Linked DNA regions of Sediminicoccus sp. KRV36. The protein of the gene in region 2 interacts with the protein of the main gene of each other region in a pairwise test. Links are inferred from orthologs where the notes say so. Each region holds a gene or a part of one and is shown on either strand. Other genes may lie near its edges. The genes, in order: LHU95_RS20515 and def.

What was found.
Region 1: the proteins of def (region 2) and LHU95_RS20515 interact in binary tests that used the Escherichia coli proteins (3 or more experiments, as listed by UniProt). The link is inferred for Sediminicoccus sp. KRV36 from one-to-one orthologs.

Annotation. Positions count from the first base shown.
Region 1 is NZ_CP085081.1:4,309,385-4,312,683, reverse strand. What follows is about bases 307-3,293. They hold LHU95_RS20515 (aspartate-semialdehyde dehydrogenase), read right to left. Parts: upstream 2,323-3,293; coding sequence 1,291-2,322; downstream 307-1,290. Other genes in these bases: pqqB (pyrroloquinoline quinone biosynthesis protein PqqB), read left to right, coding at 2,685-3,293; LHU95_RS20520 (hypothetical protein), read right to left, coding at 307-1,113. Outside these bases: more of LHU95_RS20520, read right to left, coding at 1-306; more of pqqB, read left to right, coding at 3,294-3,299.
Region 2 is NZ_CP085081.1:3,586,000-3,589,036, reverse strand. The notes cover bases 313-3,037. They hold def (peptide deformylase), read right to left. Parts: upstream 2,081-3,037; coding sequence 1,544-2,080; downstream 313-1,543. Other genes in these bases: LHU95_RS16900 (ABC transporter substrate-binding protein), read left to right, coding at 2,722-3,037; LHU95_RS16905 (Hsp20 family protein), read left to right, coding at 2,205-2,669; fmt (methionyl-tRNA formyltransferase), read right to left, coding at 515-1,438; truA (tRNA pseudouridine(38-40) synthase TruA), read right to left, coding at 313-515. In the rest of the region: more of truA, read right to left, coding at 1-312. UniProt on the Escherichia coli protein: Removes the formyl group from the N-terminal Met of newly synthesized proteins. Requires at least a dipeptide for an efficient rate of reaction. N-terminal L-methionine is a prerequisite for activity but the enzyme has broad specificity at other positions.

The DNA.
Region 1 (3,299 bases), 720 kb from region 2 along the record:
ATTGGCGAAGCCGGGGTAGCGCGCCCAGAGAAGCTCGGCCGCATCCGGGCGCAGGCAGGCATCGAGCAAGGCGGCCAGGAAGCCTGGCTCCGCGAGGCGCAGCGTGAAAAGCCGCGCGAAAATGGGTGACGCGGCCAGCCGCAATTCGGCCGAGGCGGGGGTGATGGCGCCGGGTTCAAACAGGGCCGGATCATGCGGGGCTTCGAGCAGCCTTGCGCGGAAGCGGCGCCAGGCGGCCGAGCCGAGATTCCAGCCCAGGCCCAGCAGCAGCGCGATACCGACCAGCGGGCCGCCCATCGCCGCCGGCAGCAGCGGGGCGGCCGCGCGCAGCAGGGCGGGAAGCGGGCCGTCCGGCCCCGTCAGCCCGGCGGTCGCGGCCTGGATGGCCCCAAGGTCGGGCAGGGTGCGGGCGGCGGCCAGGGCTTGCTCCGCCTGGGCCAGCAGCGCCTCCGCCTGGGGCGGGATCAGCCCGGCCGGCAGCGCCGGGCCGATGCGCTGCACCAGCAGCCGTGCCACGCCCAGATGCCGCTCCAGCCGGGCCATCGCATCGGCGGCGAGCGGCGGTTGCGCGGCCTGGGCGGCGGCTTCGCGCGCCGCGGCCTCGCTCCGGCGGAGCGCCTCGTTGGCGCGGGTCTGGCCTTCCAGAGCATCGCTGAGGCGGCGGGTGGTCTGCGCCTCGGGGCTGGTGGAGCGGGCGCCGAAATAATAGCCGAACACGCCGGCGATGATGCCGTTCACATAGCCGGCGATGGCGTCATTCAGCGCCAGGCTCTGGCTGAAGAGCAGCAGCGGCAGGCCGATGACGCCGACAATGAGCGCCAGCAGCGCACGAACCGTGCCCTCCGGCAGGGCCAGCGGCAGATCGCGCAGCGCGGCCATCTGCTCGGGCGTGGTGGCGGGGTCGCGCAGCAGGGTGAAGCAGCGCGAGGCGAGCCACCAGAGGAAGGCGGCGAAGCCCATGCCGACCAGAAAGACCAGCACGGCGGCGAGGCTGGCCGGTGCTGCGTGGATCGGCCCCAGGCTGAGGCCGGCCAGCCGCGCGGTGAGGAGCACGGCCACGGCGGCGAGGCCGGTGAGGAGGATCTTCAGGGGGGGGATGAGGAAGCTGGGCAAGGGGGGGACCTCCAGACAGGAGGACCCTTATGTTCTTATTTTGTTCTAGTTTGCAAGAAAAATAGGGAATACAGTCCTAGATATCTGGCATCTCTATGAATTCCTGCCGGAGTGCGCAAAGCCCATGCCGGGCCCGATCCGGCCATCCTTTCGCCGTTAGCGTCGCGCCGGCGGGCCTCAGGCCGGCTGGCGGACCAACAGCCCCTGGCGATGCATTTCCTCGGCGATCTGGATGGCGTTCAACGCGGCGCCCTTGCGCAGATTGTCGGAGACGCACCAGAAGGCCAGCCCATGCGGCACGGTCGGGTCGCGGCGCAGACGGGAGACGAAAACGTCATCTTCCCCCGCGCAATCGAGCGGCGTGATGTAGCCGGCATCCTCGCGCTTATCGAACAGCCCGACGCCGGGCGCCTTCTTCAGCGCGGCACTGGCCTGGGCGACCGTGATCGGCCCTTCGAACTCGACATTCACCGATTCCGCATGGCCAATGAACACCGGCACGCGCACGCAGGTGGCAAAGACCTGGATGTCGGGATCGAGGATCTTCCGCGTCTCGACCGCCATCTTCCACTCCTCCTTCGTCGCGCCATCCTCCATGAATTTGTCGATGTGCGGGATGACGTTGAAGGAGATTGGCTTGGTGAACTGCTCCATGGTCGGCATGTCATGCACGAAGCTGCCCTTGGTCTGGTTGAAGAGCTCGTCCATGCCCTCCTTCCCGGCCCCCGACACCGACTGATAGGTCGAGACGACGACGCGCTTGATGCGCACGATGTCATGCAGCGGCTTCAGCGCCACCACCATCTGGATGGTGCTGCAATTCGGGTTGGCGATGATGTTGCGCTTGCGGAAGCGCTTGAGCGCCTGGGGGTTCACCTCTGGCACCACGAGCGGCACGTCGGGTTCCATGCGGAACTGGCTGGTATTGTCGATCACGACGCAGCCCTGGCCGGCCGCGCGCGGCGCATGAATGGCCGAGACGGCGGCGCCCGGGCTGAACAGCGCGATGTCCACGCCCGTGAAATCGAAGGTTTCGAGGTTCTTGATCTTCAGCACGGTCTTGTCGCCGAAGCTCACATTCTGGCCGGTGGAGCGTGGCGAAGCCAGGGCGAAGACCTCGCTGGCCGGGAAATTCCGCTCGGCCAGGATCTTCAGGATTTCACGCCCGACCGCACCGGTGGCACCGACAACGGCGACTTTATAGGCCATGGGATTTCTCCGTCAGATCAAGCCCGGGCTTTACGGCTTGCGGCCTGGCGCGTCCAGCAAAGCATGGGCCTGGCGCCCTTCAGGCCAGACGCGGCAGCTCCCTGATGGCCGAAAGCCAGGGCTCGGCATGCTAAGTCCCCTCCCTGGCCCCTTCCCTGGCGCGCGGCCCGCTTGATGGATGGGCATTCCCCCGCCATGTTAGGCGGGCCGGCGGTTGGCCGGCGATCTCTGGGAAGGAATATCAGCATGGCCTGGAAGACCCCTCGCATCGTCGAAGTCTCGCTCGCCCTCGAAATCAACAGCTACGCCTGCGCCGAGATCGGCTGAGGCGGCGGCCCGGGCCACTCGCTCGGGCCATTTCCATGCTGCGCGCCATCGTGCTGGGGGCGGGGGCCGGAGGCGGCTTCCCGCAATGGAATTCCGCTGGCCCGGGTTGCCGGCGGGCACGCTCCGGTGATCCGGCGGCCAAGCCCCGCAGCCAGGCCTCCCTCGCCGTGAGTGCGGATGGCGAGCGCTGGCTTCTGGTCAATGCCTCGCCCGATCTGCGCGCGCAGATGGCGGCGACACCTGCGCTGCATCCCCGGCCTGAGCCGCTGCGAAATTCCCCCATCGCCGCCATCGCCCTGACGGGTGCGGAAGTGGATACCATTGCCGGCCTGCTCAATCTGCGTGAACGCCAGGCCTTCCGACTCTACGGCACCCCCACGAGCCTCGCGGTGCTGGCGGAAAATCCCATCTTCCGGGCGCTCAACCCCGAATTCGTGACGCGTGAGGTGATGCCGCTCCATACCGCCTTTGCCCCTGTGGACGGCCAGGGCGCGCCGCTCGGCCTGACGCTGGAGGCCTATCCCGTGCCCGGCAAGGTGCCGCTCTTTGCCGAGGGCGCCGGTGATCCGGGCCTGGCCGAGGATGGCGAGGCGGTGGGCCTCGCGATCTCGGCCGGCGGGGCGGCGCTGCACTACATTCCGGGCTGCGCG
Region 2 (3,037 bases):
ATCGTGCGCACCGCCGATTCCGCCTGGCAGGAGGTGGCGCGGTAGGCGGAGAAGTCATGCCGCCCCAGCAGCAGCTGCGCCGCCGCATGCATGGCTGCCGCATCTAGCGGCAGCGGCACATGCCAGACGCGCCCCTCTTCCAGCGCGGGCCGCGCCGGGCGGTTGAGGATCCGGAAGCGATAATGCCGCTGGATCGCCGAGAAGCGCGGTGACCAGCCCGGGGCAGCGAAGGCCGCGCCACGGATGGCGATGCGGTAGGGCCGGGTGTGGAAATCCATGGCGGCCCGGAGCTTCGCTGGCGAGAGATCCGCGCTGACACTGAGCTGCACCACCTGCCCCTCGGCATGCACGCCCGAATCCGTCCGGCCCGAGGCGGTGGCGGTGGGCAGCACGCCGGCATTGAGACGGGCCGCTGCCGCCTCGATCACCTGCTGCACCGAAAGCCCGTTGGATTGCCGCTGCCAGCCGACGAATTCGGTGCCGTCATACTCCACCAGCAGCGCATAACTGGGCATCAGGCCAGGATCAGCCCGGGCGCCAGCGGGTAGCCACGCAGCAGCGCTTCCGCCTCCATCGCGGCCCGGCCCGGGCGTTGCAGCCGCAACAGGCGCAGCGCGCCCTCGCCGCAGGCAATGACGAGGCCAGCACCCGGCAGGACCGTTCCTGGCGGCATGGCGCCTGGCGCGCCCATGTCCTCGGCGGGTTCCGCCGCCAGCACGCGCAGCATGTCCCCGGCATGCGGGAAATAGGCACCAGGCCAGGGGTTCATGGCCCGCACCCGCGCATCCAGCGCGGCGGCCGGCTGCGCCCAGTCGAGCAACCCATCCGCCTTGGTCAGCTTGGGCGCATAGGTGACGCCGGCTTCGGGCTGCGGGGTTTCGGGGGGGGACTCCGCCAGCGCGCGCAGGATCAGTCGGGCGCCCATGGCGGCCAGCGCATCATGCAGGGCCGCGGTGGTGCTCTGCCGTGTCAGCCCGACGGATTCCGCGAGCAGCATGGGCCCGGTATCCAGCCCCTCCTCCATGCGCATGATGGTGACGCCGCTTTGCGCATCGCCATGCAGGATGGCGGCATGGATCGGCGCGGCACCCCGCCAGCGCGGCAGCAGCGAGGCATGGATGTTCAGGCAGCCACGGCGCGGCGCCGCCAGCATGGCCGGCGGCAGGATCAGCCCATAGGCCGCGACCACCGCCACATCGAGGTCGAGGGCCGCGAAATCGGCATGGGCCTGGGCGTCGCGCTTCACCCGTGCGGGCGTGCGCACCTCGAGCCCCAGCGCCAGGGCGGCGCGGTGCACGGGGCAGGGGGTTTCCTGCTGGCCACGCCCCGCGGGCTTGGGCGGCTGGGTATAGACGGCGCGGATGTCATGCCCGGCCGCGTGCAGCGCCCTCAGTGCGGGGACCGCGAAATCCGGGCTGCCCATGAAGGCGATGCGCAGGGGCTGGCGGTCGCCACTCACGCGCTGCGACCCGGCGCCGCGCGCATGCGATCCACGCGCTGGTCCTCGCCGCGGCGTGGCTGCGGTGCGGCGCGGTCGCCGTGGTCAACCACCATCAGCGTCGCGCGCCTTGAGCTTCAGCTCCTTGGCCAGTTTGCGCAGCATCATGTTGCGCTTCAAGGCCGAAAGATGATCCACGAAGAGCACGCCGTTCAGATGGTCGATCTCATGCTGCAGGCACACGCCGAGCAGGCCATCCGCCTCCATCTCCCGGCGCATGCCGTCCAGCTCGCGCCAGCGCAGCTTGATGCGCTGCGGGCGTTCCACATCGGCGTAGAGCCCGGGGAGCGAGAGACAGCCCTCCTCGCGCAGGGCGCGCTCGCGGCTTTCGGCGATGATCTCGGGGTTGATCAGCACCATGGGTTCCGGCGTGTCCTTGCCGCCGCAATCCAGCACGATGAGCCGCAGATCCGAGCCGATCTGCGGCGCCGCGAGGCCAATGCCGGGGGCGGCATACATCGTCGCCAGCATGCGCGGCGCGAGTGCGCGCACCGCCGCGTCATCGCCCTCGGCCACGGGGCGGGCCTTCAGGCGCAGCCTCGGGTCGGGCACCAGCAGGATCGGGAGTTTTTCGTCGGTCATGATGAGGTGTGAGGTAGCGCCTGGCCCCCACCCTTGCAACGGCGCGGCGCGCGGGCCAAGTCTTGCGGGTCCGGTGCCGCCGCCATGGGGTTTCGGTCTGTCCTCGCTCCCGGCAGGAGGCTGCATGTCACGATCCTCGGTGTTTGGTTCGCCGCTGTTTCTCGGCTTTGACCACCTCGAACAAATGCTCGACCGCGTGCAGAAGAACGCCGAAGGTTACCCGCCCTACAATATCGAGCAGACCGGCGAGGCGCGGCTGCGCATCACCCTCGCCGTCGCGGGCTTCTCCATGGAGGACCTGGCGATCACGCAGGAGGATAACCAGCTCGTCATCCGCGGCCGCCAGCGCGACGAGGCGGATGGGCGGATCTTCATTCATCGCGGCATCGCCGCCCGGCAATTCCAGCGCGCCTTCGTTCTGGCCGAGGGGATCGAGGTCGAGGGCGCCTTCCTGGATAATGGCCTGCTGCACATCGACCTTCAGCGCCCGATGCCGGAGGTGAAGGTCCGCTCCATCCCGATCGGCCGTCAGGGTGCCGGCCCGACGCGCCCCGTGGTCCAGCAGCGCATGCGGCGCGACGAAGAGTAGTCGCCCGCCAAGGCCCCATGTTAGCCTCCCAGGAAAGATCAGGGAGATGAACATGGACAAGCGGGCAGTTCTGGGCATGGCGCTGGCGGTGGCGTTCAGCCTTCCGGCGGGCTCTCAGACGCTGGGGGTCGGCTCGGGCGCGCCGGTCACCACCATTGACCCGCATTTCCACAATGTCGGCCCGAACAATGCGCTGACCATGCATATTTTCGACCGGCTGATCGAGCGCGATGGCCGGGCGCGTCCGCATCCCTCGCTGGCCACTGCCTGGCGGCCCGTCTCGGACACGATCTGGGAAATGGAGCTGCGCCAGGGCGTCACCTGGCATGATGGCCGGCCCTTCACCGCCGATGACGTGGTCTTCACCT